DNA from 4 places in the Kitasatospora sp. NPDC101235 genome. Region 4 is predicted to be linked to each of the others. Evidence: riboswitches for the same ligand, from Rfam matches in the RefSeq annotation. Region 4 holds a riboswitch; each other region holds the start of a gene.
What was found. A riboswitch is a leader RNA that binds a small molecule or an ion and turns the genes downstream of it on or off. The one in region 4 is predicted to bind cobalamin.
Positions count from the first base shown of each region.

Region 1: it holds a riboswitch for cobalamin, as region 4 does, so the genes downstream of both, ACIRRH_RS14760 (HoxN/HupN/NixA family nickel/cobalt transporter) here and ACIRRH_RS05045 (ribonucleoside-diphosphate reductase subunit alpha) in region 4, are expected to answer to the same signal.
Region 2: it holds a riboswitch for cobalamin, as region 4 does, so the genes downstream of both, ACIRRH_RS10485 (hypothetical protein) here and ACIRRH_RS05045 (ribonucleoside-diphosphate reductase subunit alpha) in region 4, are expected to answer to the same signal.
Region 3: it holds a riboswitch for cobalamin, as region 4 does, so the genes downstream of both, ACIRRH_RS12430 (cobalamin biosynthesis protein) here and ACIRRH_RS05045 (ribonucleoside-diphosphate reductase subunit alpha) in region 4, are expected to answer to the same signal.

Region 1 is NZ_JBIWNZ010000007.1:207,524-214,997, forward strand. Features, by position in the region: gene ACIRRH_RS14745 (AAA family ATPase) at 1-1,416, shown strand, start outside; gene ACIRRH_RS14750 (hypothetical protein) at 1,413-3,086, opposite strand; gene ACIRRH_RS14755 (metalloregulator ArsR/SmtB family transcription factor) at 3,161-3,544, opposite strand; cobalamin riboswitch at 3,626-3,839, shown strand; gene ACIRRH_RS14760 (HoxN/HupN/NixA family nickel/cobalt transporter) at 3,870-4,985, shown strand; gene ACIRRH_RS14765 (EamA family transporter) at 4,987-5,841, opposite strand; gene ACIRRH_RS14770 (helix-turn-helix domain-containing protein) at 5,993-6,565, shown strand; gene rpmG (50S ribosomal protein L33) at 6,629-6,793, opposite strand; gene ACIRRH_RS14780 (Xaa-Pro peptidase family protein) at 7,219-7,474, shown strand, end outside.
Region 2 is NZ_JBIWNZ010000004.1:373,135-380,608, forward strand. Features, by position in the region: gene ACIRRH_RS10470 (CapA family protein) at 1-629, shown strand, start outside; gene ACIRRH_RS10475 (site-2 protease family protein) at 682-1,806, opposite strand; gene ACIRRH_RS10480 (GAP family protein) at 2,098-2,775, opposite strand; cobalamin riboswitch at 3,231-3,389, shown strand; gene ACIRRH_RS10485 (hypothetical protein) at 3,613-3,900, shown strand; partial or broken gene metE (5-methyltetrahydropteroyltriglutamate--homocysteine S-methyltransferase) at 3,795-4,829, shown strand; gene ACIRRH_RS10495 (amidohydrolase family protein) at 4,963-6,246, opposite strand; gene ACIRRH_RS10500 (type III PLP-dependent enzyme) at 6,903-7,474, shown strand, end outside.
Region 3 is NZ_JBIWNZ010000006.1:76,741-84,214, reverse strand. Features, by position in the region: gene ACIRRH_RS12440 (putative cobaltochelatase) at 1-1,011, opposite strand, end outside; gene ACIRRH_RS12435 (cobyric acid synthase) at 1,094-2,632, opposite strand; gene ACIRRH_RS12430 (cobalamin biosynthesis protein) at 2,629-3,621, opposite strand; cobalamin riboswitch at 3,729-3,862, opposite strand; gene ACIRRH_RS12425 (alpha/beta hydrolase family protein) at 4,393-5,499, shown strand; gene ACIRRH_RS12420 (hypothetical protein) at 6,155-7,474, shown strand, end outside.
Region 4 is NZ_JBIWNZ010000002.1:356,411-363,884, reverse strand. Features, by position in the region: gene ACIRRH_RS05060 (glycosyltransferase family 2 protein) at 28-1,446, shown strand; gene ACIRRH_RS05055 (glycoside hydrolase family 26 protein) at 1,452-2,528, shown strand; gene ACIRRH_RS05050 (glycosyltransferase family 39 protein) at 2,528-4,207, shown strand; cobalamin riboswitch at 4,254-4,412, shown strand; gene ACIRRH_RS05045 (ribonucleoside-diphosphate reductase subunit alpha) at 4,580-7,027, shown strand; gene ACIRRH_RS05040 (ribonucleotide-diphosphate reductase subunit beta) at 7,027-7,474, shown strand, end outside.

The DNA.
Region 1 (7,474 bases), on a different contig from region 4:
GGGCCGCTGAGCGCGGCGGCGGGCGCCGAACTGGTGCGCGGCTGGGTGGGCTCCGGGCGGGGCACCGACGGGGAACTGGCGGAACTGGTCGAGCTGTGCGGCGGGCTGCCGCTCGCGCTGAACGCGGTCGGGAGCCAGCTGCTGGACCGGGACAGCCTGCCGGTCGGCCGGGTGGTGGCCGAACTGCACGACCGGGAGGGCGGGTTGGCGGTGCTGGAGGACGAGGAGAACGATCTCGGCGCGACGTACGACCTGGTCTACGAGCGGCTGTCGGCCGAGGGGCGGGCGCTCTACCACCTGATCGGCGTGCACCCCGGCCCCTTCGTGTCCGCCGAACTGGCACGTGCGGTCGGCGTCGAGCGGGCCGAGCGGGCGATCAAGGAGCTGCGCGGCGTCCACCTGCTGGACGAGGTGGTGGACGACGACGACCGCGAGAACCGCTTCCGGGCCCACGACGTGGTGCGGCTGCACGCCTACGGTCGGACGCGGGAGCTGTCCGACCGCGGGGGACTCCTCGCCGGCGTCGTCGCGTACTACCGGGGCCGGGCGTCGGTCGCCGACCGCGCGATGGCCAGGAAGCGGCTGCGTCTGCAGGACCGGAGCGGTGACGGCCTGCCCGGCTTCCCCTCCGGGACCGCTGCCCTGGAGTGGCTGTACGCCGAACGCGCCAACTTCCGTGCGGTGGTGGAGGAGGCGGCTGCGCAGGGGTGGCACGGCGAGGTGTGGCGGCTCTGCGAGTCGCTCTGGCTGCTCTACCACGGCCGGAAGCTCTACCAGGACTGGATCGCGACCCACCGGCTCGGCATCGAGTCCGCCCAGTGGGACAACCGGCCGGACGCCGTGGTCCGGATGCGCAACCAGCTCGCCCGCGCCCACCACGAGCGCAAGGAGTACCGGCTCGCCGCCGAGCAGTTGGCGCTCGCCACGGAGCAGGTGCCGTTGGTGACCGACCGTCAGGTGGTCGGGGTGCTCTACGAGACCGACGGCCTGCTCTGCCTGGCCGACGGCCGCCCGGGCGACGCGGTGGAGCGGTTCACGCTGGCCCTGGCGGAGAACCGGGGCGACGACCACGGCGAGATCGTCCAGAGCTACAACCTGGCGCAGGCGCTGATCGCCGACGGGCGCGCCGAGGAGGCGCTGACCGTGCTGACCGGGGCCACCGGGCGGGCCGTGGCCACCGGGGACGACGACATGCTGATGAAGCTGCCGCTGGTCCGCGCCCGGGCCCACCGGGCGCTCGGGCAGCTGGACCTCGCCGTCGCTCACGCGGAGGACTGCGCCCGGCAGGCCGAGAGGCGGAGCCAGTACGCGAAGGAGGCGCAGGCGCACACCCTGCTCCTCACCCTCGCCGAGGAGCTGGACGACGCGGGGCTGGCCGAGCGCAGCCGCGAGCGGCTGCGGCAACTGTCGGGTTAGGGCCCCGTCCGGAAGGACACCCGGGTGTGGTGCCGGCCGGTGCGGACGGTGAGCCCGTGCTCGGGCAGGCCGGCCGGGTCACCGCCGTCGGCGAGCCAGCAGGCCACGGCGGAGCCGAGCAGCAGCGGGTCGATGCCGGGGTCGGGACAGCCCCAGTCCGGTTCGGCGCGGGCCTCCAGCAGCAGGCCGGTGCGCAGCCGGAGCAGGTGGCGGGCCGGGCCGAGGGCGGCCACCGCGACGGCGAGGCCGGGGAGTTCGGCGGTGGTGTCGGCGAGCCAGCGGGTGGCGGGGCGTTCGGCGTGCACCTCGGTGCGGGCGAGGACCTCCGCGGTGTAGCGCAGGGCGTCGCCCGGGTGTTCGTCGGTCAGGGCGTGGAAGCCGCGCGGGGTGTGGTCGTTCGGGTCGAAGGGGTAGCGCCGGAGGCTGACGTCCGTGCCCTCGCTCGTGCCCTCGACGTCGTACGCGGTGGGCCCCTCGGTGGCCGCGGGGCATGGAACGGGCTTGGGGTAGGGCAGGAGGGCCGGTTCGTCCCGGGGTTCGTCCAGCCCCTCCAGGAAGGAGTAGAGCAGCGGGCGCAGCAGCCGGGCGGACTCGCCGCGGTGGGCGAGCGATCGGCCGGTGATGTCGCTCAGGTCGGCCGGGTCCTGGGCCAGGACCAGTTCGAGTTGGGCGGCGAGGTCCCCGTCCGGGTCGAGGAGGGGTGCGGCCTGGCCGAAGGCGTAGCCGGGGGAGCGCGGGTCGAGTTCGGCGGCGCCGGTGGCGACGAGCACGGTGCGGTGGTCCAGGGCGGCGCCGTAGACGGTGACCGAGCCGTGGTCGCCGATCACGCAGTCGGCGGCGACGAGTGCGGCCTGCCAGCCCTGGTGGGGCGGGATCAGACGCAGGCCCATCCGGCGGGCGTCGTCGAGCAGCGCCTCGGGGTCGTGGCGGCTCCACACGTTGGGGTGCAGGACGACGGCCACCGTGTACTCGTCGGCGGGCAGTTGGCGGACCAGCCGCTGGGGCAGGTCGGGACGGCGGCCGAATAACGAGTGCTCGCTCCAGGTGGAGCTGACGACGACGAGCCGTCGGCCGCCGGTGGCGCCGAGCGCGGCGCGGTAGCCGTCGCGGGAGCGCCGACTGCCGAGCATCCGGTCGAAGCACGGGTCGCCGACCACCTTGGCGACGTCGAGCGCCTCGGGGCAGGAGACCCGTAGCCGGTCCAGCTGTTCGGGGTGGGAGAGGCCGAGGACGTCCACGAACACCCGCCCGTGGTGGGTGAGTTCGTTGCGGGACAGGCCGGCGGCGCTGATCGTGTCGCCGGTGGACTCGGTGACCAGGCGGTTGTAGCCGGCGCCGTGCGGGAGGACGACGAGGCGGGCGTCCAGGCGGTGCATGGAGGAGTGGACGGCGCAGGCGACGGCCAGGTCGAAGTGGCGGCGGACGGCGTCCTCCCAGTCCAGCACGGTGAAGCCGGGCAGGCCGTGGAGGTACTCGTCGAGGGCGCGGTCGGCGAAGGCGGAACCGGGGTTGACGGTGAAGTAGAGGTCGATGCCGTGCGGGCCCAGCAGGGAGAGGACGTCCAGGACCCGGGTGGCGGAGGTGAGGGTGCGGGCGACCGCCAGCACGCGGGCCTTGACCGGGTCGGTGTTCCAACGGTCGGCGGGCCAGGCGTGGGGGTGGGACGGCACGTCATGATCGTACTGGCAGGGGCCGCCTCCGGCGCGTCGCGTCCTTCCCGGGAACCGGCGGGCCCGGGAAGGAGTCAGCCCGCGGCCGCGCTGGGTTCGTGGTGCTCGGCGGCGGCGCACTCGTCAAGGAGGGGGCGCATGGCCTCGTCCACGAGCCGGTAGCGCACCACTCGTCCGTCCCGGTCGCCGGTGACCACGCCGGCCGTGCGGAGCAGCCGCAGTGCCTGGGAGACGGCGGGGTCGCGCATGCCGGTGGCGACCGCGAGGTCGGTGACGGCGAGCGGGCCGGCCCGGTGGAGGGCGAGCAGCAGGGCGAGCCGCCCGGGGTCGGCGAGCAGGGAGAACCGCTCGGCCCAGGACCGGACGTGCGCGGGGTCGCCGATCGCGGCGATGGCCTCGCAGACCCGGTGCCCGTCGATGGTGCGGTGGCCCGCGCGGTCGGCCGGTACGAGATGCATGCGGACATTCTTGCAGGCGCTCCCCTGTGATCCTGGACACCTGCGCAGGTGCGCAGCCTTGCACGGGTCGTGCCCGGCCCCTACGGTGTAGCCCGCCGTGGTGCTCGGGAAGACCGGTGACGGACCCTCAGGGGTCCCAGCCCGGAGCGGCCCTCGCCACTGTGATCGGGTCGTTCCTCCGCCTGCGGAGGAACGTCGTCCGTACCCACGGAGCCACTGGGCGCCTCGCGCGCCTGGGAAGGCGGGTACGGGCGTCCCGTAAGCCAGGAGACCGGCCACGGCATCTCACGAGGTTTTCCACGAGGTGCTGGAGCGTGATCCGCAGATGACCCTGCCCGAAACCGTTGCTGCCGGGGCGAAGACGGCCCCTTCCGTCCTGCCCGCCTTCAGATGGCGGCGCGAGGACACCGTCCGTACGGCCGGGTTGATGGTGGTGATCCTGGCCATGCACGTGGTGGCCTTCGGGACGCTGATCTTCCTGGTCGCACCCGAGAAGTACGCGGTCGGCACCCAGGTCTTCGGGGTGGGCCTGGGCATCACCGCGTACACCCTCGGCATGCGGCACGCCTTCGACGCCGACCACATCGCGGTGATCGACAACACCACCCGCAAGCTGATGGCGGACGGCAAGCGGCCGGTCTCGGTGGGCTTCTGGTTCGCCCTCGGACACTCCTCGATGGTGGTGCTGATGGCCGCCCTGGTGGCGGGCGGCGCGCAGCTGGCGAACACGCTGATGGACGACGAGTCGACCACCCACAAGTGGCTCGGGATGGTCGGTACGACGGCCTCCGGCGCGTTCCTCTACCTGATCGGCGCACTCAACCTGGCGGCACTGCTCGGCATCCTCAAGGTGTTCCGGGCGATGCGGGCCGGGCGGTTCGACGAGAAGGAGCTGGAGGCGCACCTCGACTCGCGCGGCTTCATGGCCCGGGTGCTGAACCGGGCGACCCGTTCGATCACCCGGCCCGGGCAGATGTTCCCGGTGGGCATGGTGCTGGGCCTGGGCTTCGACACCGCGACCGAGGTCACCCTGATGGTGATGGCCGGCTCGGGCGCGGCCTCCGGCCTGCCCTGGTACGCGATCGTCTGCCTGCCGCTGCTGTTCGCGGCCGGGATGAGCCTGTTCGACACCCTGGACGGGACGTTCATGAACTTCGCGTACCAGTGGGCCTTCGCCAATCCGGTCCGGAAGGTGTACTACAACCTGACCATCACTGGTCTGTCGATCGCGGTGGCCTTCATCATCGGCACCATCGAGCTGGTCGGAGTGCTGCACGAGAAGCTCGATCTGACCGACCCGGTCACCGGGTTCATCGCGGACATCTCGCTGGACAACGTCGGCTACGCCATCGCCGGGCTGTTCGTGGTGGTCTGGGCGATCGCGATCGGGTACTGGAAGCTGGCCCGGGTCGAGCAGCGCTGGACGCCCGAGAACTCGTGACTCAGGTGGCCGCGAGCAGCAGCGTGCCCGCGACGGCGAGCCCGGCGCCGACCGTCTGGACCGGGCGCAGCCGCTCCTTGAACACCCCGCGCGCCATCAGTGCGGTGACGACCGGGTAGAGCGAGGAGAGGACGGCGGCCACGGCGGCCGAGCCGCGGTGCGAGGCCATCGCGTAGACCCCGTTGGCGGCGACGTCGGCGAGCCCGGTCGCGGTGAGCGCGGGCAGCTGCGCCCGTATGCCGGGCAGCAGCTCGGCCGTCCCGCCGGAGCGGCGCAGCCCGGCCAGCAGGACGGCGCCGCCGACGGCCACGTTGCACACCCGCTGGACGCACAGCACCAGCAGCAGGCCGCCACCGGTGGAGGCGTGGGCGATCAGGGCCATCACGGTGCCGAAGCCGAAGGCGGCGGCGACGGTGAGCAGCAGCGCCTTGCGGGCCGCACGCGGCCCGCCGCGCTCGGGGCCGGCGGCCAGCACCACGCCGACCACCGCGACCGCGATCCCGGCGACCTGGCCGAGGCCGGGCCGGTCGCCCAGGGCGAGGCCGACGCCCACCGGCACCGCGACGCCGACGGTGGTGAGCGGGGAGATCACGCCCATCGGGCCGAGGGCGAGGGCGCGGTAGAAGGCGAGCACCGCGAACGGGCCGATCACCCCGGCGGCGACCGCCCACCAGAGCGCCGGGGTGGCGTCGGTCCAGCCGCCGGTGGCCAGGACGGCGGCGAGCAGCACGGCGGCGGCCGTCGCCTGGGAGGCGACCACCACGGTGAGTGCGGGCAGTCGTCGGGCGAGCGCGCCGCCGCCGAAGTCGGCGACGCCCCAGAGCAGGCTGGCGGCGAGGGCGAGCAGGGCGGTCACCGCGAGGCCCCGCAGATCGAGGACAGCACAATGCACTCCGAAGTACAGTCGGATGGACTCGTTGTCGAGACGGCAGCGTAGTGCAATGAACTGAACTTGCCGAAGAATATTTTGTACTGTTTCAGCCAGTGGACACCGGAGGACTGCCCGCGTGCCGGACCCCGACCTCGTCTCCCGGGCGCTCGCCCACAACCTCAAGCGGCTGCGCACCGAGCGCGGCCACACCCTGGACGCCCTCGCCGCCCGCTCGGGGGTGAGCCGCGGCATGATCGTCCAGATCGAGCAGGGCCGTACCAATCCGAGCGTGGCCACCGTGGTCCGGCTCGGCGACGCGCTCGGCGTCTCGATCGCCACGCTGCTCGACTACGAGAAGGGCCCGGACGTCCGGATCGTGCCCGGTGACCAGGCCGTGCCGCTGTGGACCGGGCCGTCCGGCGGGACCGGCACCCTGCTGCACGGGATCGAGGCGCCCGGGCCGCTGGAGCTGTGGGAGTGGCGGATGGAGCCGGGCGAGGAGTACTCCTCCGAGCCGCACCCGGCCGGGACGGTGGAGATCGTCCGGGTCGACGAGGGGGAGCTGACCCTGGTCCACGACGGCACGGACCATCCGGTGCCGGCCGGTGGCACGGTCTCCTTCGACGCCTCGTACGCGCACGTCTACCGCAACGCGGGGGAGCGGGTGCTGCGGCTGACCATGGTGGTCTCCGTCCCGCCGCCGCGCTGAGCCGTCGAGCGGACGCGGCGGCGCCTCCCCGGGCTCGGGGAGGCGCCGTTCGGGTGTGCGGGGTCAGCGCTCCTCGCGGAAGTCGACGTGCCGGCCGGCCGCCGGGTCGTACTTGCGCAGGACCATCCGGTCCGGGTCGTTGCGGCGGTTCTTGCGGGTCACGTACGTGAAGCCGGTGCCGGCGGTGGAGCGGAGCTTGATCACCGGGCGCAGTTCGCTGCGGGCCATCGGGCGTCCTCCTGGGTCCTGGGTGTCGGGTCTCGGGCGTCGGCCGGGGCCGTACACCGAAATGGAAGTCGTTTTCGTGCGGTGAGAACGCGAGCCCGGCCCTGCCCATTCCCGGATGCCGGGGAGCGCCCGTGTCCGCCCACTGTCGGCCCACCGGCCGCCGGCCCGGCTTCGGCAGCGCGATCCCGCGCTGCGGCGGGGCCCGCTCGACCCGGACGAGTGGTGAACGGGTGGTGACGGACGGTGAGGGGTGGGCGCCGCCGAGGGGTGCGGGGCCCTCGGTGTGCGGCGCGTGGGGGAGCGGGGGCCACGGCGCGTGTCCGAGAGTGACGGCGCGGTCGCGCAGGGGGCGCGCAAGGGGCACCGGGGGTTCTGTCGGGGGTGCTCGGCGGGCGGTTCGGGCCGGGGGTTCGTAGGCTCGACGCATGGCGGATGCGTACGCGGGGCGGCGGGAGCGGGTGAGGGAGCACTGCAGTGCGGCCGGGGCCGACGCAGCGCTGATCACCCGCGCGGCGAACGTGCGGTACCTGACGGGCTGCGCGCCCTGCGGGGCGAGCCTGCTGCTGACCAGGGAACGGGCGCTGCTCGCGCTGCCGGACGACCTGCCGCCGGACGACTCCGGGGAGCACCTGATCGCTCCGGACGTCACCCGGATGCCGGTGGCGGCCGGTTCGGACACCG
Region 2 (7,474 bases), on a different contig from region 4:
CGGGGCGGGACGTGTCGGCGGCGCGGGACTTCGCCGTGCTGGAGGCCTGCGGGGCGCGGCTGGCGGTGGTCGGGGTCACCGACCATCCGAAGGAATACGCGGCCGGGCCGGGGCGTCCCGGAGTGGCCTGGGCCGACCTGTGGACGGGTGTGCCCGGCTGGCTGACCGCCCTGGTGGCCCGGGCCGCGCGGGAGGCCGACGCCGTGCTGGTCACCCCGCACTGGGGCCCCAACATGACGCCCGGGCCGCCGTCGCACGTGCGCGCGGCGGCCCCACGGCTGCTGGCCGCCGGGGCGACGCTGGTCGCCGGACACTCCGCCCACGTCTTCCACGGCGTCGCCGACCGCGTCCTGTACGACCTGGGCGACTTCATCGACGACTACGCGGTCGACCCGGTGCTGCGCAACGACCTCGGGCTGCTCTTCCTGGTGACGCTGGACGGGCCGGACGGTGCGAACCTGGCGCCGGTCCGACTGGAGGCACTGCCGCTGGCCCTGGAGTTCTGCCACACCCGCTTCGCTCGTGGCGAGGAGTGGGAGTGGATCCGCGAGCGGTTCGCCACCGCTTGCGCCGAGTTCGGCACCGAGGTGGGCGAACGGGACGGGCGGCTGACGGTCGACTGGAGCTGAGGGCGGCGGTGGCGGTCACGCTCGGCCGGCCGGCCGGACGGCGTGGTCGGGCTCAGCGTCCGCGCGTGGCCCTCGGCTGCCGGGCGCGGGCGATCCGGTCGAGATCCTCCGTGGTGACCACGCCGACGACCCGGCCGTCGTCCAGGACGAGGATCGGCGGCGGGGCGCTCGCGCGGTCCAGAACCTCGACGAGGTCGTCCCCGGGCGCGGCGACCAGGCACGCCGACAGCGGGGTGGCCAGGTCGCGGGCCCGCAGCTGGGCCCGGCGCGCGGGCGGGAGGGCCGCGAGCCGGCGCAGGTCGAGCAGGCCGCTCGGACGACCGGCGACATCGACCAGGGGGACCACCGGGAGCCCGGCATGGGCGGCGGGTTCGGCGAGGAAGCGGTCCAGGGTGAACCAGTCGGGCCCGGTGGTGACCGGCGACGTCATGACCTGGCCGATCCGGGTGCCGCGCAGGGCCGCCACCAGCACGGCGCGGCGGACCTCTGCCTGGGCGGACGACCAGATGAAGAACCCGACGAGCAGGAGCCAGATCCCGGATCCGCTGCCCCGGAGGAACTCGAACCAGCCGACGGCACAGAGCAGCAGGCCGCCCGCCTGGCCGGCCCGTCCGGCGACGCGTTCGGCCTGTTCCTGGTCGCCCCGGCGCCACCAGACCACCGATTGCAGGAGCCGTCCGCCGTCCAGGGGAGCGGCGGGCAGCAGGTTGAACACCCCGAGCAGCAGGTTGGCCCAGGCGGTCCACAGCAGCACCGCGGCCGGCAGCTCCCAGTGGAGGGCGCGTTCGGCGCCGAGTCCGGCGCCCAGGAAGACGCCGCCGAGGACCAGGCTGGTGAGCGGCCCGATCCCGGCGACGGCGAACTGGCGGCCGGGGCTCGGAGCCCGGCCCATCCGGGTGACGCCGCCCAACGCGAAGACCGTCATGTCGTCCACCCGGATCCCGGCCCGCCGCGCGGTGACGGCGTGGGCCGTCTCGTGCAGGAGCAGGCTCACGGTGAGCAGCAGCGCCCCGACCAGGCCGGCGAGGCCGTAGGTGGTGCCGGAGCGGCCGGGAACCAACGCGGGGAGGGTCTGCCCGGCGAGACTGATGCCGAAGAAGAGGACCAGGACGGGGGCGCTCCAGTGGATCCGCAGCGGTATGCCGAGGATCCTCCCCAGCGATGCGGACCCGCGCATCCCGACACCTCCTCCGGGTCGCTGCCGGCCGGTCCCGTGCTCTGCCCGCGCGGCCGGGCCGGAGCCGCCTCGTCCCGGGTGTGGCGACGGGGGCTCCGCGGTCCTCGTCGTCATCGAGGTGCCGGTCGCTGCTTCCATCGTGCGCTCAGGGGGACCGTCCGTCATGGTCCGATGGGCCCACTCCGCGCCGGCGATGAAACCTTTGCCGATGGGCCGGTCGTTCGGGCCCCGTCGGCTCCCGGTCGGGTGGACGAGGCCGGTCCGTTCCACCGGCTCGGAGCGCACGGCCTGTCAGGAGACGAGGACGGCGATGCCGTCTCCGAGCAGCTTCAGCCCGAGAACGAAGAACAGGACGGCCATCACGGCGACGTTGTGCTGGGCTGCCCACTCCTTCCAGCCGCCGAGCACGGTCTTGGCCCGCTCCCCGCCGAGGAGAAAGACCGCCAGCGGGGCCAGCAGGCCGAGGGTGGCGATCACGACGAAGATCGCCAACGATGCGATCTGCTGCCCGACCGGCAGTCCTGCTGAGCCGATCGTGGCGCCCGCGGCGATGGTCAGCGGTGCGTTCTTGGCGTTGAGCGCGGAGAAGGCCAGTCCGAGTGCGAAAACCTTGACCGGCGCGAGGCGGTCGATCGCGCCCATCCACTTCGGCAGCTGGGCCTGCGAGGGATCCCTCGGGCGTCGGCGCCACTGCCGGGCACCGAAGAGGACGAGGAACACGCCCAGAGCGAGCTTGAGCGCTCCCACCCAGGTAGCCGGGTGCTCGTGGGCGGAGGCGCCTGCCGGGGAAGCGATCGCCAGCATCACCGCGCCCAGTGCCGCGAGTCCGAGGATCCAGCCGACGGTGAAGAGGACACCGTTGAGACGTCCTCGGGGCGTGGCGAGTATGAGGATGACGGCGATGACCGGGAGCGGACTGATGGCGACGGCCGCCGCGAAACCCAGCACGTCACCGAGAACTGCGCCCATGGTTGCCTCCGGATGGCGATCCGGTGGAACGGGCTCAGGGGAAGCGGGTGATCCGACCGTCCGTGCGATGCAACGGGTTGTTCTGTGATCGGCTGCGCCGTTGTCCTCACGGCTGTGCGGAAGCGGCCGCCCGGAATGGCGACGGCGGCACACTCGGCACGTCCCACCGCTTCCATCGTCCTGCGCCTGGCCGGATCTGTCCTCGGGAGCTTCTCGGAACGTCATCGCCCCTGGCGGAGGCAACGTGAAGTGATCGGATGGACACGGCGCCGCCTGTAGAACCTGCCCGGCTTCGTGGTCACCCGCAGTGGTGAGTGCTTCTCGCCGGGGCAGCCGATGAAGTTGCCGCCGTCTCATCATGCGGACGCGTTCCGTGATTCCCGCGCCAGACCCGGTGGTGTGCCTCTAGGCTGGCCGGGCAGCTGGTTCGCCCTGTCCGCCAGACAGGGCGTCGCAAGAGGGAACCCGGTGGGAATCCGGGACTGCCCCGCAGCGGTGAGTGGGAACGACCGCCGTCATACGCACTGGACCCGGGTCGGGTCCGGGAAGCGACGGCCAGTAGGTGTCCGTCCTGGTTTCGGCCGGGGTGGGTGTGCCCGCGAGTCCGAAGACCTGCCCGTTGCCCGCCCGCGGACCATCCGCGCGCGGATATCCGGTGACCTCGAGGGCGGGTCGGCGACCACACCAGGCGGATCAGGCACGCGTGTCCACGGCGGCCGCCGTCCGGTTCGTCATCCCTTTCGCGCTCTCGTCCCGTCCCCGGGTACTTGAGGAGACAGACTCGCGAAGGAGAGTCCCTTGACCACGAAGTCCGCAGCCGCGGCAAGCGTCGCCACCGTGCACGGCTACCCCCGCCAGGGCCGGGGCCGGGAGCTCAAGAAGGCGATCGAGGGGTACTGGAAGGGCGCCGTCACCGCTGAGGTGCTGCTGGCCACGGCCGCAGACCTGCGCCGCGGGAACTGGCAGCAGCTCGCCGACTCCGGCATTGAGGAGGTCCCGACCGGTGACTTCTCGCTCTACGACCACGTGCTGGACACCACCGTCGCCGTCGGTGCGATCCCGGCCCGCCACCGGGACGCTCCTTCCCGCAGACCACCGAACTGCGCGTCGCCCGCGCCGACCTGACCGCGGGCCGCATCGACGACGCCGCGTACCGGGAGCGGATGGAGGCCGAGGTCCGCGAGGTCATCGCGTACCAGGAGAAGGCCGGACTGGACGTCCTGGTGCACGGCGAGCCCGAGCGCAACGACATGGTCCAGTACTTCGCCGAGCAGCTCACCGGCTACCTGGCCACCCGGCACGGCTGGGTGCAGTCCTACGGCACCCGCTACGTGCGCCCGCCGGTCCTCGCCGGGGACATCTCCCGCCCGCACCCGATGACCGTCGACTGGTTCCGCTACGCCCAGGGCCTGACCGGCCGTCCGGTCAAGGGCATGCTCACCGGCCCGGTCACCATGCTCGCCTGGTCCTTCGTCCGCGACGACCAGCCGCTCGCCGACACCGCCCGCCAGGTCGCCCTCGCCCTGCGCGACGAGGTCACCGACCTGGAGGCCGCGGGTGCGGCCGTCGTCCAGGTCGACGAGCCGGCCCTGCGCGAGACCCTGCCACTGCGGGCCGCCGAGCGCCCGGCCTACCTGGGCTGGGCCACCGAGTCCTTCCGCCTGGCCACCTCCGGCGTCCGCGTGGACACCCAGATCCACACCCACATGTGCTACGCCGAGTTCGGCGCGATCATGACGGCGATCGACGACCTGGACGCGGACGTCATCTCCCTGGAGGCCACCCGCTCCCACATGGAGGTCGCCGGCGAACTGGCCGAGGCCGGCTACCCGCGCGAGGTCGGCCCGGGCGTCTGGGACATCCACTCCCCGCGCGTGCCGAGCACCGAGGAGGCCGTGGAACTGCTGCGCGCCGGCCTCGCGGCCATCCCGGCCGAGCGGCTGTGGGTCAACCCCGACTGCGGCCTGAAGACCCGCGGCTGGACCGAGACCCGTGCCTCCCTGGACAGCCTGGTCGCCGCCGCCCGCCGCCTGCGCGAGGAACTCGCCGGCTGACGCACCCGTCGGGACGGACGACCGGCGGGCACGGTGGTACGCACCGTGCCCGCCCCTCGTCGAGGATCTCGCCGTGGAGATCGGCCGCCGTCGTGACAGAGGGGGTCGCAGACGAGCAGGAGGCCGGCTCGGGTCAGCCGAGCTCGTTCTTGTGGACGACGCCGTCCTTGACGATGAGGCGCAGATTGCGTTCGGGATCGGCGAGGACGGACAGGTCGGTGGTCGGGTCGCCGTCGACGACGAGGAGGTCGGCCCATGCTCCCGGCGCGATGACCCCGAGCGGCGCCGCACGGTAGGGGTCGCGACGGCCGGACAGGCGGAAGAGTTCGGCGTTGCCGGAGGTGGCCGCCTTCAGGGCCTCGACCGGGCTGAGGTAGGTGGCGAGGCGGACGAGCATCTCGTTCTGCCGGTGGGCCTTCCCCGGGGCGAGTACCAGGTCAGTGCCGAAGGCGAGCCGCACGCCGTGGTTCACCGCCCAGCCGATGGTGCGGGCGACGCCTTCGCAGACCTCGCCGTTCTTGCGGCCGCTGTCCGCGGATGCGTAGTGGTGGTCGTCGACCTCGAACGGCTGGGTGCTGAGCCACACGTCCTTCTCCGCGAGGTAGCGGATGGTGTCCTCGTCGGCGAGGTGCCCGTGCTCGATGCAGCGCACCCCGGCCTCCACCGCGCGGCGGATGCCTTCGGAGGTGTAGACGTGCACCGTCACGTAGGTGCCCCAGTCGGAGGCCGCGTCGACGGCGGCCTCCAGTTCCGCCGTGGTGAACTGCAGCACGTCGAGCGGGTCGAACTCGGAGATGACGCCGCCGCCGGCCATCAGCTTGATCTGCGTGGCGCCCTTCTTCAGCTGCTCGCGCACCGCCGCGAGGACCCGCTCCGGACCGTCGGCCACCCGCGTGAACCCGATCTGTTCGGTTCGGGCCTGCGGCCCGCCCAGGGCGGTCGGGGCGTCGTAGACCGTCCCGAAGTCGCCGTGGCCGGCGGTCTGGGAAATGGCGGCCTGGCTCGGGTAGATCCGTGGGCCCGGGAACAGCCCGCGGTCCAGTGCCCGCCGCAGCGGCTCGGTGTCGCCGGCCATGTCCCGCACCGTGGTGAAGCCGCGCATCAGCATGTCGCGGGCCGCGGCCAGGGCCTGGTAGTAGACGGTGCCGGTCGGTGCGAGCTTCAGCTCCGCCATGGTGCCGCCGATCACGAACAGGTGGACGTGCGCGTCGGTGAGGCCCGGGATGAGCGTGCGGCCTCCGCCGTCGAGCACCGTCGCCCCGTGGGGTGCACTGCGCGGGAGGGGGCGGCCCAGCACCACCTCCGCGATTCTGTCCCGTTCGACCCGGACGTGCCCCGGTACCGATTCCTCTCCGATCCCGTCGAAGACGCGCACGTTCGTCACCAGCAGCCCGGCACCCGGGTCGTCGACACCCATGCCGCCATCTTCGGCTGGTCACGGAGCCGGGACCAGAGCGACGGACCGATCTGCCGGTCCGACCGTGCCCGGTCGTCAGCCGACCGGCCCAGCCTCGGGTACGTCCCTGGACCGGGGCTGGTGGGCTGTGGGGGAGTTTGTCCAGGTGGGGGCGGGGAGCGGGCGGTGGCGCTCGGAGCCGTGGCGCCGGCTGCCGCCGCGGTGACCGCGGACACCAGGTCGCCCACCACTGCCTCGCCCGGCTTTCCCGCTCCCTGGGCGCCGCCGTGCGTGGTCTCCGCATCCGGAAGTTCCTCGACAGCGTCGGTGGGACCTGATCGTCAAGGCTGTGAAGGCTCACACCGACGCCGTTCGGGTGGTTCTGTAGGTCGAGCGATGGCCCGGGGCGGGGCGTGGAGAGGTGGGGTTCGGCGCGGAGCATGCCGAGCAGGGTCTCGTGCTCGTCGGCCTTCGCGCCGGTCAGGCCGTGCGGGGTGCACAGCAGGTGCAGGCGCAGGCCCCAGAAGCTACGTAAAGTGCGGCGGAGAGGGAGTCCGGGTCAGGTGTCACAACCGATCTTTGGACTCCCTCGCTTCATCTCATGCGCGCCAGCAAGCCCTTGGCATCAATCATCCAGTCGGACCGGAAGTTCACACGTGAGGCCTCAGACCACCGACATGCGCCAGACCGCCTACCGCGGCAGAACCGGCCACTGCGCCCCGACCGCGCCGGCCACCGTGCACGCATCCACTGCGCCCCTCCCCGACCAGTACGACCGCACCGCCCTGCGTGCCGCGCTTGCCGGCGCAGTCGAGGACGCCATCGTCTACGACCTGGACGGCATCGGTCGCCAGTACGCCGCGCTGTGCGCCGAACTGCCGGGCGTGGCCGTTCGGTTCGCGATGAAGGCCTGTCCGGTCGATGAGGTGCTGGACCACCTCGCCGCGCTCGGTTCCGGCTTCGACGCGGCCGGCCCGCAGGAGATCGCCCAGGCCCTGCGCACCGGTGTGCCGCCCGAGCTGATCCACTACGGCAACACCATCAAGTCCGACCGCAACATCGCCGAGGCCCACCGGCTGGGCGTGCGGGACTTCGCCACCGACAGCCTGGAGGACGTCGCGGCGATCGCCGAACACGCGCCTGGCGCACGGGTGTTCTGCCGGATCGCGACCACCGGCGAGGGCGCCCTGTGGGGCCTGAGCCACAAGTTCGGCTGCTCGCCCGAGGACGCGCTGCGGGTGCTCGGCGC
Region 3 (7,474 bases), on a different contig from region 4:
GGCGTGCTCCTCCAGCGTCCGGTCCAGCTGCTCCTCGTCCAGCCCCGGCGCGTCGAAGGGGTTGCGGCGGCGCCGGTGCGGCAGCGCCAGCTGGGCGGCCTTGCGGACGTCCTCCTCCAGGACCTCGGTGCGCCCGTCCCAGGCGGCCAGTGCGACGGCGGTGCGGGCCATCACGATGTCCGCGCGCAGCCCGTCCACCTCGAACGCGGCGCACACGGCGGTGATCTGACGCAGTGCCACATCGGTCAGCTCGACCCTGGGCAGCAACTCCCGGGCCGTGGTGATGTGTTCGGCGAGCGCCCGCTCCTCCTCGGCGAACCGTGCGGCGAAGCCGGCCGGGTCCGCGTCGTACGCGAGGCGGCGGCGGACCACCTCGGCGCGCTCGGCCGGGTCCCGGGTGGCGGCGATCTCGACGGTCAGACCGAACCGGTCGAGCAGCTGCGGCCGCAGCTCGCCCTCCTCCGGGTTCATCGTGCCGACCAGCAGGAACCGGGCCGCGTGCCGCACCGACACGCCCTCCCGCTCGACGTAGGAGCGGCCCATCGCGGCGGCGTCCAGCAGCAGGTCCACCACGTGGTCCTGGAGCAGGTTCACCTCGTCGATGTAGAGCACGCCGCGGTGCGCCCTGGCGAGCAGCCCGGGCTCGTACGCCTTGACGCCCTCGGCCAGCGCCCGCTCCAGGTCGAGCGAGCCGACGATCCGGTCCTCGGCCACGCCGACCGGCAACTCGACCAGCTGGGAAGGCCGTTCGGCGAAGGACGGGGAGACGTGCGGCCCGTCCGGGCACTGCGGGTCGGGCGCGGCCGGGTCGCAGGCGAAGCGGCAGTCGTCCACGGCGGCGATGACCGGCAGCAGGCCGGCCAGCGCGCGCACCATGGTCGACTTCGCGGTGCCCTTCTCGCCGCGCACCAGCACGCCGCCCACGGCCGGGGAGACCGCGTTCAGCAGCAGTCCCAGCCGCAGGTCGGCCATGCCGACGATCGCGGTGAACGGATAGCGGACGTCACTCATGCCGTACCCCACTCCTGTCGTGCCCGGCTCTGCGGCCCTGCTTGGCCCTGCGGTCCCGTCCGGCTCTGCTGCCGTACCCGGTTCATGCGTCACTCCCAGGGGCCCCGGGCGGGACGAACGGCAGCGATCCGGCCGCCGGCACTCCGCCCTCGATCAGCTTCCACAGCGCGTCGGTGTCCGCGTGCTCCTCGATCAGGTCGCCCAGCCGGTCCAGCCGGGCCTCGCGCGCCGCGGCGAAGGAGGTGTCCGGCGCCGGGACGAACGCCCGGCCGGACAACTCGGCGACCTCGCGCAGGAGTTCGCGGCGGAACCCGTCGTTCTCCAGCACGCCGTGCCAGGTCGTCCCCCAGACCGAGCCCACCCGGCAGCCGTCCAGACTCCGCCCGTGGCCGTCGGAGACGAACGTGTCGCCGCCTTCGACCGCCACCACCCCGTGGTGGATCTCGTAACCCTCCACCCGCTGCCCGTACGCCTCGCCGACCGGCCGTGCCAGCACCTTCTCGATGCCGAACCGCACGTGCGTCGGCAACAGGCCGAGGCCCTCCACGGCACCCGACTTGGACTCGACCTCGTCCACGATCGAGTGCGCCAGCATCTGGTAGCCGCCGCAGACCCCGAGGACCGGCAGCCCGGCCGCCGCCCGCGCCTTCAGGGCCGGCTCCAGGCCGCGCTCGCGCAGCCAGGCGAGGTCCGCGACGGTGGCCCGGGTGCCGGGCAGCACCACCAGGTCGGCGTCGGCCAGCTCCTCCGGCCTGGTCGCCCAGCGCACCAGCACGCCCGGCTCCTGCGCGAGCGCGTCCACGTCGGTGAAGTTGGACAGCCGCGGGAAGCGCACCACGGCCACCCGCAGCACGTCCGCGCCGAGCGGCCCGGGCCCGTCCGCCCGGTCCACCACCGTGGACAGGTCCAGCGAGTCCTCGGCGTCCAGCCAGAGCCCGGGCAGCATCGGCAGTGTGCCCAGCACCGGACGGCCGGTCAGCTCGTGCAGCATCTCCAGCCCGGGTGCCAGCAGCCGCGCGTCGCCACGGAACTTGTTGACGAACCAGCCCGCCACGTGCCGCTGGTCCTCCGCCGACAGCAGCGCCAGCGTCCCGTACATCGCCGCGAAGACTCCGCCGCGGTCGATGTCCCCGACCACCACCACGGGCAGTCCGGCGGCCGTGGCCAGGCCCATGTTGGCGATGTCGCGGTCGCGCAGGTTGATCTCGGCGGGCGAGCCCGCGCCCTCGCAGACCACCACGTCGTAGCGGCGGCGCAGGTCGGCCAGGCACTCCAGGGCGCGCTCCAGCAGAACGGGCTTGCGCTCGCGGTAGTCCAGCGCGCCCACCTCGGCCACCGGCCGGCCGAGCAGCACCACCTGGCTGCGGCCGTCCGCGCCGGGCTTGAGCAGCACCGGGTTCATCGCCGCCTCCGGCTCCACCCGGGCGGCCTGCGCCTGCATCGCCTGGGCGCGGCCGATCTCGGCGCCGTCGGCGGTGACGAAGGAGTTCAGCGACATGTTCTGCGCCTTGAACGGCGCGACCCGTACGCCCTGGCGGGCGAGCCAACGGCAGATCCCGGCCGTCACCACGCTCTTGCCCGCGTCCGAGGTCGTCCCCGCGACCAGCAGCGCGTTCGTCATGCCCATCCCCTCTTCCCCAGGAACGTCCGCAGCAGGACGTGCCCCGCGACCGTCGTACCCAGCGCCAGTGCGCCCACCCGCCGGGAGAGCGCGCAGGCCCGCTCGATGTCGTCCACCGTCACCGGCCGCAGCTCCGCGCCCAGGACCGGCCGGTGCTCGATCCGCTCGCCGTACCGCAGCGTCCCGCCCAGCCGTACGCCGACCGCGCCGGCGAACGCCGCCTCCGCCTGGCCCGCGTTCGGGCTCGGGTGCGCGGAGCCGTCGCGCCGCCAGACCCGCCAGGCCGTCCGGGGCTCGGGCGCGGCGGCCACCGTCAGCAGCGCCGTCAGCCGGGCGCCCGGCCAGCCCGCCAGGTCGTCCAGCCGGGCCGAGGCCCAGCCGAACCGGGCGTGGCGCGGCGAGCGGTGGCCCACCATGGCGTCCAGGGTGTTCACGGCGCGGAAGGCCAGCAGACCGGGGGTGCCGGCCAGGGCGCCCCAGGTCAGCGCGTTCACCACGGCGTCGGCGGTGTTCTCGGCCACCGACTCGACCACCGCCCGGGCGATCTGCTGCCCGTCCAGCGCGCTCGGATCCCGCCCGCACAGGTGCGGCAGCCGCTCCCGGGCGGCCGCGAGGTCGCCCGCGGCCAGCGAGCGGCCGATGGTGCGCGCCTCCCGGGTCAGCGAGGTGCCGCCGAGCACCGTCCAGGTCGCGGCCGCCGCCAGCGCCGCCCGGCCCAGCGGGCGTCGGCCCACCGTACGGTCCAGGGCGAGCGCGCCCGCCGCCACCGCGCCCACACACAGTGCCGTGTACCCGGCCCCGGCGCCGCGGTCGTCGCGCCACAGCCGCCGCTCCAGCCGGGTCGCGACGCTGCCGAAGACGGCGACCGGGTGGCCCCGGCGGGGGTCGGCGAAGCGGGCGTCGGCGGCGTAGCCCGCGACGGCGCCGAGCGCGAACGCGGCGGCGCGGGTCAGCGGGCGCGGAGGAGGAGAAGGTGCGGGCGGGGTCATCGGCGGCACGGCGGAAGGCAGCTCGGAGTCCGGCGGGGCGGGGCAGCCTGCATCGCGTGCGTGTCCTCACTCAGGGTCCGCGCCCTGGATCGACGTGACGGGGGCGAGAGTCTCCTGGCTTCCGGGTCGAACGCACCCCCGGAGCCTTCCAGCGGCCGTCGACGGCCCGCCGTGGCGATGTTCCGAGCGTGCTCCCCGGTGACAGTGGCGGGACCGCGCCGGACTTCCACCGGCTTCCTCTCCATGCCTCCGTTTGGCCCCAGGATCCCATCACGGGCCCGAACCGGGAGTCAACCGAGGTCACGGAGGGGTTGGTCACACGCGGGCGCCGCCGACTGACACCTTGTGGGATCGCCCGGTGCTGCACCGGCCCGGGGACGGGGCCTGTCCCTTGGATCCTTGCCGGGCCCGCGACGCGCCCCCGGCCGTCGTCGGCCGGGAGGCGCCCCCACCTCCGCCTGGCGATGCCCCACCCCGACGCCGCGGTCCGATCCGACAGAATCCGAGAGACAGGACCCGGGCCGCTTCGTGCGTTCGGCGGCTGGGGCCGCATCGCACGCCACGCCGACCGTTCGGTGGCACGCTCCGCAGAAGCCATCCGTCCGCCCCACCGTCGACTCCTTCACCGCCCGCTTCCGGCCTCATCCTCGGCACCGTCGGGTCGCTGCCGAGGTCACCCGGACGGCCTAGCCCGGTGGCCGGGCGGGCGGGGCGCCGGTGGACTGGTGCTCGAACACCGTCCGGTCCGTGACCAACAGAGCGGGGAGCGAAATGCGATGGGGAACCGCCGCCGTCGTGGCGGCCGCAGCGGTCGGGGCCGCCGTGCTGGTGATCGGCCGTCGGGCCTCCGAGCGGATGGTCCGTCCGGCGACCGTCGTCCAGGAGTCCGGTCCGCTCCTGGTCCACAGCCTCGCCCCCGGCCGGGTCACCTTCACCCGCGGCCCCGAGAGCCTGCGCCCCGGCCGCTGGGCGGTCGAGTGGGCGGACGGCGGGCACGCGGTCGTCGAGGAGGTCCTGCACAGCGACGAACGGGGCGTCACCCGCCGCCTGGTCCGCGCCGACCGGGGCACCCTCACCGCCGGCACCGAGGTCCGCCTCACTCCCCGGGTCCACCTCGGCGACCCCACCGAGGCGCTCGGCCTCGCCTTCGCCGACACCGTCGTCGAGGGCGAACTCGGCGCGCTGCCCGCCTGGCATCTCGACGGCAAACGCGGCACCTGGGTGATCCTGGTGCACGGCCCCGAAGCCGACCGCCGGCAGACCCTCCCGGTGCTCCCCGTGCTCGACCGGCTCGGCCTGCCCGCCCTCGCCGTCACGTACCGCGGCGACCAGGGTGCCCCCGCCTCCCCCGACGGGCTCAGCCACTTCGGCGAGACCGAGTGGCGAGACGTCGAGTCGGCGGTAGGGCTGGCGTTCGACAGCGGTGCGGGCGCGGTGATCCTCTACGGCTGGTCCCTCGGGGCGACCATGGTCCTCCGGACGGCGGCCCGCTCTGCCTGGTCGCACGCCGTCCGCGGGCTGATCCTCGACTCGCCCGTGCTCGACCTCCCGGCCTCTGCCCGCCGGGACGCCGCCCGGGCCGGCTTCCAGGGTGTCGCCGCCGAACTCGGCGCCCTCGCCGCCGAGGGCCGCACCGGCGTCGACCTCGCCGACTTCGGCCGCATAGCCGAGGGCACCGACCTGCGCGTGCCCACCCTCCTGCTGCACAGCCCCGAGGACCGGATATCCCCCTTCGGCAGCGCGGAGAAGCTGGCTGCCGCCCGCCGCGACGTGGTCAGCCTGCAGGCGTTCCCCGGCGCCGACCACGCCACCCTCTGGAACACCGCCCCCGACCACTACACCGAGATCCTCCGCCGCTGGCTCACGCCGCTGCTCTAGGCCCCCCCTGACCGTGCGGGCGGTTTCGGCCGGGCCCCATCCGGTTTTCCTGCGGGGAATCCGCCGTCCACGAATGAACGTTTCTGCCATTCCTCCGGGCATGCGCGAGAAGTCGGCCGGTCCGACTTCTCATGCAGCACGACCCCGCCACCCTGCCCGCCATCCGTCCGGATTCGGGCTGGACAGTCCCGCTGGAAGTCGGCGGAGCGGATTCCCCGCGTGAAAAGCCCCCTGCCGTCAGGGGCAACAATTGGACCGACCCCTTACCCCCGCCCGTACGCACGGTGATCGGGCGAGCATTCCCGGCGACCGGGGTGGCGCCGGTGGCATGGTCAGGTCACACGTTTCCGGCCAGGCGGTTTGCCGCTGTTGCCCGGTCTTGCGGAGGTGCCGCCACCGGTCGCCCGGTCGTACGGACAACCGGATGTGACAGAAGGCCGGTACAAGGGGAAGACTGCTCGACGTGACGTCTCGGAACCCGCGCGACCGTGATGCCCCGCTCCCGCCGACGATCGGTACCGGTGCGACGGTGACCCGTCTCCCCGGAACGGCCCACCGGCCCGCCGGTGGCAGGCCGGGCGGGGCGGGTGTCCCCCGTAACGGAGTACCCCGGCGACGAGGGCCCGCTCCGGCTCCCGGGCGGGGCCGGGTTCCCGTGCCGGAGGGCTTCCCGGCACCCGCCGAGCTGGCGCCGCTGGCCCGACGGATGCTGGTGGACGCCGTCCGGGTCGCCCGCTGGGCCGGCGAGCTGGCCGAGGTCGACAAGCGCGGTGAGCTGCTCCCGGAGGACGCCCGCGCGGCGGGCCGGGCACTGGCCATGACGGTCGGCGCCGCCGCCAAGGCGTGGGGGCAGGCGTTGCTGGTGGGCCTGGTGGAGGCCCGTGACGGCGGAGCCGGCCCCGGCTGGCGGCTGCACGCCTGGGAGCACGACGACGAGGCCGTGGTGCGCGGCTGGTCGGCGCTGTTCGACGCCTGGACCCTGCTCGCCCCGGTGCCGCCCGCCGCGCTGCGCGGTGTGTTCGCCGTACTGGCCGGGCAGGCCGTGGACCAGGCACCGCAGCTGCTCTCCTTCCTGCACCTGGTGGACGGTCCGGTCGCCGAGAGCGAGCTGCTGGAACTGCTGCGCCGTGGCCTGGACGAGCGCCGGGTCGGCGCAGGCCTCGGCGGACCGGGCCTGTCGCCGGTGCCGCACGCGGCCTCGGCCGTTTCCGCCGTCCGGGGCACCTGCCGCGCGCCGCAGATCGACACCCCGGCCGCGCCCTCGGACGTGGCCGCCGTCCTGGACTGGATGCTGGACGGCCTGGCGGCCGTCGGCGCCCTGGTGCGCAGGAACGATGCCGCGGAGCTGTCGCCGCTCGGCCACTGGGCGGTGCGGGCGAAGCTGGAGGAGATCTGCACGGTCGCGCAGACCGCGGCCGGGCACATCGAGCAGAGCGCCTTCGAGCTGCTGAACGCCTGTGCGGACTACTCGCCGGGCCCGGCCCGTGCCGAGTTCCGGGCCTGGGTCGCGGCCCGACCGGCGGACCGGGCGGTGGGCGAGCTGCTGGATGCCGCGCAGGGCGACGACGCGCTGGTGCGCGGGCTGGCCTTCGAGGCGCTGCGGGTGGCCGGCGGTCCGGCCGAGCAGGCGGTGCGCGCGGCGGTGGACGAGCCGGTGCTGCGCCCCTACGCACTGCTGTGGCTGGCGGAGCGCGCGGACGAGGGCGTCTCCCCGGCGGACGTGCTGGGCGCGGAGGACGCGGCCTGGCTCTGGGTGGACACCGCGGCCGCGGTGCTCGACCACGGCGAGACCGAGCTGCTGGTGGGCCACGTCGAGGGCGCCTCGGCGGGCGACCCGGTCCGGCTGTTCGCCCGGGCCCGGCAGTCCGGGCACCCGCGGGCGGCCTCGGTGCTGACGGCGGTCTCGGGCGTGCACCCGGACCCGGGCGTGGCCCGGGCGGCCCGCCGCTCGGCGTTCAGCGTGCACACCGGTGGT
Region 4 (7,474 bases):
TGCTTCTCCCTCATCAGCTTCGCCTGCATGGTGGCCAGCGAGATCGGGCTGCTGGGCGCGACGCCGTGGTTCCTCTTCTTCGTACCGCCGCTCGCCTTCACCATCGTCTACTACCTGATCTCCCGTTGGGTGCACGGCTTCAACGAGACCTTCGACCTCTCCGCCCACCGGGCCCTGGTCAAGTCCTGGCAGCCCGAGCGCTATCCGACCGTCGACATCTTCCTGCCCGTCGCCGGCGAGCCGATCGAGGTGCTGCACAACACCTGGACCCACGTCGCCCGGCTGCGCGACCAGTACCCGGGCGAGGTCACCCCGTACGTCCTCGACGACAGCAACAGCCCGCAGCTCGCGCAGATGGCCGTCGACTTCGAGTTCGTGTACGGCACCCGCGACAAGCTCGGCTGGTTCAAGAAGGCCGGCAACCTCCAGTTCGGCTTCCGCAATTCCGACAGCGACTACGTCCTCATCCTGGACGCCGACTTCGCGCCCCGGCCGGACCTGCTGAACGAGATGCTCCCCTACATGGAGGCCAACCCGCGCCTCGGCATCATCCAGTCCCCGCAGTTCTTCCGCATCCTCGACTCGCAGAACTGGATCGAGCGCGGCGCCGGCGCCGTCCAGGAGCTGTTCTACCGGACCGTCCAGGTCTCCCGGCAGCGCAACGACGGCGCCATCTGCGTGGGCAGTTGCGCGATCTACCGGCGCTCGGCGCTGGAGGAGAACGGCGGCACCACGCTGATCGGCCACTCCGAGGACGTACACACCGGCTTCGACCTGCGCCGCCTCGGCTGGGACCTCCAGTACATTCCCGTCGCGCTGGCCACCGGCGTCTGCCCGGACAACGTCGGCGGCTTCTTCAACCAGCAGTACCGCTGGTGCACCGGCTCGATGAGCCTGCTCGGCAGCAAGAAGTTCTGGCAGACCAAACTGCGGCCGGTCACCCGGGCCTGCTACCTGTCCGGCTTCTTCTACTACATCCACACGGCGCTGTTCACCGTCGTCTCGCCCCTCATACCGATCGTCCTGCTGCTCGCCCGCCCCGACCTGATCCGCTGGGAGAACACCGCGCTGGTCCTGCCCGGCCTGATCTACGCGACGATCATCTTCCCGCTCTGGCACCGCAACCCCTACCGGCTGGAGGCCTGGGCCGCCCGCATGATGTACGGCTGGGCGCACGTCTTCGCCATCTGGGACATCGTGCGCCGCAACCGGATGGCCTGGCAGCCGACCGGCTCCAGCGGCGCCAAGAGGAACAAGACCCGCCGGTTCTGGATCGGCGTCATCGCCTGGGGTGGCGGAACCGCCCTGCTCTGGGTACTGCTGAGCATCTGGCGGATGCTCACCATGGGACCGCTGAACTTCGCCCTCGTCCTCGCCTCCGGCCTCTTCTACGCCACCATCGTGGGCCGGGTCCTCGTCCAGCCGCGCCCCACGGAAGCAGAGTGATCGCCATGACCGCCCACCTCCGACGGGCCGGCCGGCTCCGTCGCCGGCTGGCGCTCCCGCTGCTGACCGCCGCCGGCCTGCTGCTCGTCACCGCGTGCGGCCCCGAGGATCCCGGCTTCGCGATGCAGAAGGACTTCGCCCAGGCCGCCCCCACCGCTCCCGGCGCGACCCCCGGCGGCGCCGCACCGGCGGCGCCCGCCCAGCCCAAGGCCCTGCCGTCCGGCGTCCCGTACGACGTCACGCCGCTACTCAAGCCGAGCCACAAGTACCTCGGCGCCGCCCTGCCCGACGTCCCCGCCACGATGGACGCGCTGCCCGGCTACAGTTCCGCGATCGGCAAGCAGCCCAACGTCCTGGAGTACTACGCCCACTGGAAGGGCGGCTTCGACACCGCCGGCGTGCGCCGGATCCACGAGGCCGGGGCACTGCCCTTCATGGCCTGGGAGCCGCACGACCGCTCGCTCGCCTCGATCGCGGCCGGCGACACCGACGACTACGTGCGCGGCGTCGCCAAGGCCGTCGCCAAGCTCAACCTGCCGATCGCCATCAGCATCGCCCACGAGATGAACGGCGACTGGTACCCGTGGGGCCGTCAGGCCGCCACCCCCCAGGACTTCGTGGCCACCTGGCGCCACGTCCACGACCTCTTCGACCAGGCCGGCGCCACGAACGTGATCTGGGTCTGGAGTCCCAACATCACCGACCCCGCGCCCAACACCCGCCTGGCGCCGTACTACCCCGGCGACACCTACGTCGACTGGGCCGGCATGACCGGCTACTTCACCCGCACCGGGCCGAAGACCTTCGACGCCCTCTACGGGCCGACCATGGCCGAGATCCGCACCTTCTCCAACAAGCCGTTCTTCATCAGCGAGACCGCCTCCGAGCAGGGCAAGCGCCAGCACGCGGACATCGACCAGCTGTTCTCCGGGCTGGAGGCGCACGACGACATCGTCGGCTTCGTCTGGTTCAACATCGTCAAGCGGGCGGACTGGCGGGTCGAGGCCGTCCCGGACACCCTCGCCGCGTTCAAGCAGCGCGTGTCCGACCCCCGTTACGGCTTCGACATCCGGAACCCCTGATGAGCACTGAATCCGACTTCCCTCCCGTCCCGCACGGCCGCTCCGCCCAAGGCCGCCCCGCCCACGGCCCGACCGCCGAACCGGACCCTGACCACGCCGAGCCCCGCACGGCCGTGGCGGTGGACAACCCCGACGCCGTCGAGCTGGCCCCGTACACCATCCCGCAGGTTCCCGCGATCGGCTGGGACCCGGGCCCCAGCCCCCGCCGCCGCTGGATCGCCCGCGGCCTGCTGGGCGCCGTCCTGACCGTCCAGGCCGCGCTCTCGCTGCGCCTGCTGGCCGCCGCGCACCCCGACGAGGCCGCCGCCATGGTCTCCGGGCGCCAGCAGCTGGCCCACCTTCTGCACGGCACCCCGGTCACCACCGACCTGGTCGACCGGGTGCACGGCTCGCCCTGGCTCTACCCGCCGCTGGCCGGCGCCGCCGCCGACGCCAACGGCATCTGGGGCACCCGGCTGCTCAGCCTCGGCTTCGCGCTGCTCACCACGGTGCTGCTGTACTCGCTGACCAGGCGGCTGTTCAACGAGCGGGTCGCCATCTGCGCCATAGCCGTGTACGCCGTCCTCCAGTCCACCGTCGTGGTCGGTTTCTACGCCGCGCCCGAGTCCCTCGCCGTACTACTGGTCGCCCTCGCCGCCTGGACCACGGTGTTCACCGCCCGCCGCCATCCGGCCCTGGCCCTGCTCGCCGCCCCACCCACGGCACTGGCCTGCGCCGTGGCCTACTCCGCGGCCTTCGCCGTGCCCGCGCTGGTCGCCCTCGCTTTCGCCTGCGCCCGGCCGTACCACCGGGCCGGGCCGGCCGCCGTGCGCGCGCTGCTGACGGCCCTCGGCACCCTCGTCCTGCTGCTCCCGTTCGGCACCCTGGGCAAGGTCGCCGGGTGGTCGCCCTCGCAGGGCAACGCCCGCGGCTCTGCCGGCTCGATCCTGCTCGGCACGCTCCAGTGGGCCGGTCTGTTCACCGTCCTCGCGGTGGCCGGCACCATCGCCTACGCGCGCCGCGAACAGATGAACGAGCACAACGCGACGGAGAAGGACGCCGTCCCCACCTCCCGGAGCCAGCGTGCCCTGTTCGGGGCCACCCTGACCGTCACCGCCCTGCTGATCCCCGCCGCCCACCTGTGGACCGGCACCTCCGGCGCGCTGTTCCGCCACCTCGGCTACGGCATGCTGCTCGCCGCCCCGCTCGCCGGGGTCGGCCTGACCCGGCTGGTCGGTGCCCACTTCCGCCATCCCCAGCTCGGCATCCTGGTCTGGGTCGCCCTGCTCGCCCTCGGCCTGGAGCAATCCGCCCTGCGCTACCAGAACGGGCCCGACTCCGGCCGTCTGCTGGCCGTCCTGCGGGCCCACACGCAGCCCCAGGGCCGCTACCTCACCGAGGTCGACGGACTCGCCGAGTACTACCTCGGCAGCGTCTCCAAGCCCGAGCAGTGGGTCTCCGCGCGCACCGGCACGGAGTACCGCGACGGGGCCGGGGTCCAGCACCACGGCGACGACGGCAGCGCGGCCGCGATCCGGGACGGCTGGTTCACGATGGTCGTCCTCGACAGCACCGCGCCGAGGGCCACCGACCGGGCCCTGAGCGAGGCCCTGACCGCCGCCGGGCACTACCGGCTGGTCGCCCAATTCACGTCGCCGACCGGCGATTCGAGTACGTACAAGGTCTATCTCAAGCACTGACCGGCCGCCCGGCTCACGCACATCTGCGACACGACAGGCACAACATATGGTGCCGCCGCAGTCCGGCGGCACTACATGTATGCTCACTCCTGCTGTCGATGCAGGGGAACCCGGTGCGAATCCGGGACTGCCCCGCAGCGGTGTGCGGGCGGCTCCAGCAGCCGTCCCGCGAGTCCGATTACCTGCCGGACAGCGTGCGCCACGGCCCTCCCGCAGAGGCCGCGCCGGCACCAGCAGTACCCCTCCGGGCCTCGCGGGCGGGCCGGGGAGTCACCGTCGCGCGACGCCGTCTGCGTTCGCGCCGTGCTCCCCTGCCCAGATCGGCCCGGTGCCCCCGATCACCGCCGCCGATCGCCGCCAGGAGAGAGCGCCTTGACCATCGCCGCCTCAGCCACCCTGCCCGCCCAGGGCTCCGGTACCGCCTTCACCGACCCGACGGTCTCCGACCCCGGCGGCGCCCTGCTGCGGCTGCTCACCGACCGCAGCACCGACCTCACCGAGGTGGACCCCGGCCATGTCGCCGCCGCCGCGCTGCGCGGCCGCCACGCCGGCTCGGACTTCGCCGAGCTGCGCGGGCTGGCCGTGGACGCCGCCGCGTCGATGATCGCCGAGGACCCCCAGTACTCGAAGCTGGCCGCCCGCCTGCTCGCGCTGGAGATCGTCGACGAGGCGACCAGCCAGGGCTCGGTGTCCTTCTCCGCCTCGATCGCCGTCGGCCACGCCGAGGGCCTGATCGGCGACACCACCGCGGCCTTCGTCGCCAAGCACGCCGCCGCCCTGGACGGGCTGATCGACGCCGCGGGCGACGACCGCTTCGAGTACTTCGGCCTGCGCACCGTGCAGTCCCGCTACCTGCTGCGCCACCCGATCACCCGCAAGGTGATCGAGACCCCGCAGCACTTCCTGCTCCGCGTCGCCTGTGGCCTGGCGGTCGGCGACAGCGAGCAGTCGGTGCGCGAGGTGGCCGAGCTGTACGGCCTGATGAGCCGCCTGGAGTACCTGACCTCCTCGCCGACGCTCTTCAACTCCGGCACCCGCCACCCGCAGATGTCGAGCTGCTACCTGCTCGACTCCCCGCTGGACAACCTGGACTCGATCTACAGCCGCTACGCGCAGATCGCCCGGCTGTCCAAGCACGCCGGCGGCATCGGCCTGTCCTACTCGCGCATCCGCTCGCGCGGCAGCCTGATCCGCGGCACCAACGGCAAGTCCAACGGCATCGTGCCGTTCCTGCGCACCCTCGACTCCTCCGTCGCCGCCGTCAACCAGGGCGGCCGCCGCAAGGGCGCGGCCTGCGTCTACCTGGAGACCTGGCACGCCGACATCGAGGAGTTCCTGGAGCTCCGCGACAACACCGGCGAGGAAGCGCGCCGCACCCACAACCTCAACCTGGCGCACTGGATCCCGGACGAGTTCATGCGCCGGGTCAACGCCAACGAGGACTGGTCGCTGTTCTCCCCGGCCGACGTGCCGGAGCTGGTCGACCTGTGGGGCGCCGACTTCGACGAGGCGTACCGCAAGGCCGAGCTGGCCGGCAAGGCCGTCCGCACCATCCCGGCGCAGACCCTGTACGCCCGCATGATGCGCACCCTCGCGCAGACCGGCAACGGCTGGATGACCTTCAAGGACGCCTCCAACCGCGCCGCCAACCAGACCGCGCTGCCGGGCCGCACCGTGCACTCCTCCAACCTGTGCACGGAGATCCTGGAGGTCACGGACGACTCCGAGACCGCCGTCTGCAACCTGGGCTCGGTCAACCTCGGCGCCCACGTGGCCGCCGGCGCCTCCGCCGACGACCTGCTCGGCGCCATGGACTGGGAGCGGCTGGACGCCACCGTGCGCACCGCCGTCACCTTCCTCGACCGCGTGGTGGACATCAACTTCTACCCGACCACCGAGGCCGGGACGTCCAACTCCCGCTGGCGGCCGGTCGGCCTGGGCGTGATGGGCCTCCAGGACGTCTTCTTCAAGCTGCGGCTCGACTTCGACTCCGCCGAGGCGAAGCAGCTGTCCACGCTGATCGCCGAGCGCATCATGCTCACCGCGTACGAGCGCTCCGCCGACCTGGCCGAGCAGCTCGGCCGCCACGAGGCGTACGGCGAGACCCGTGCCGCCCGCGGCGAGCTGCACATCGACCACTTCTTTGGAGACAAGCACAGCCCGACGGCCGCCCCGCAGTGGGCCGACCGCTGGACGGCGCTGCGCGCCCGGATCGCCGAGACCGGCCTGCGCAACTCGCTGCTGCTGGCCATCGCGCCGACCGCGACCATCGCGTCCATCGCCGGCGTGTACGAGTGCATCGAGCCGCAGGTGTCCAACCTGTTCAAGCGCGAGACGCTCTCCGGCGAGTTCCTCCAGGTCAACCCGTACCTGGTGCGCGAGCTCAAGGAGCTCGGCGTCTGGGACCAGCAGACCCGCGACGCCCTGCGCGACGCCAACGGGTCCGTCCAGGAGCTGAACTGGCTGCCGTCCGAGGTGCGTTCGCTGTACCGGACGGCCTGGGAGCTGCCGCAGCGCGCGCTGATCGACCTGGCCGCCGCCCGCATGCCGTACCTGGACCAGAGCCAGTCCCTGAACCTGTTCATGGCGGCGCCGACCATCGGCAAGCTCAGCTCGATGTACGCCTACGCGTGGAAGGTCGGTCTGAAGACCACCTACTACCTGCGTTCGCGCCCGGCCACCCGCATCGCCCAGGCCGCGCCGGGTGCCGCCCGCGCCGCCGCGCCGGTGCCGGTGAACACCCCGACCCTCACCCCGGAGCAGGAAGCCGCCATCGCCTGCTCCCTGGAGAACCCCGAGTCCTGCGAGGCCTGCCAGTAATGTCCGACGACCGCCAGAAGATGCTGCTCGACCCCGGCTTCGAGCTGACGCTGCGCCCGATGCGCTACCCGTCGTTCTACGACCGGTACCGGGACGCCATCAAGAACACCTGGACGGTGGAGGAGGTGGACCTGCACTCCGACGTCGCCGACCTGGCGAAGCTCAACGAGGGCGAGCGCCACCTCATCGGGCGACTGGTCGCGTTCTTCGCGACCGGCGACTCGATCGTCTCCAACAACGTGGTGCTGAGCCTCTACAAGCACATCAACTCCCCGGAGGCGCGGCTCTACCTGTCGCGTCAGCTGTTCGAGGAGGCCGTGCACGTCCAGTTCTACCTGACGCTGCTGGACACCTACCTGCCCGACCCGGAGGACCGCGCGGCCGCGTTCGCGGCCGTGGAGAACATCCCCTCCATCGCGCAGAAGGCCAAGTTCTGCTTCAAGTACA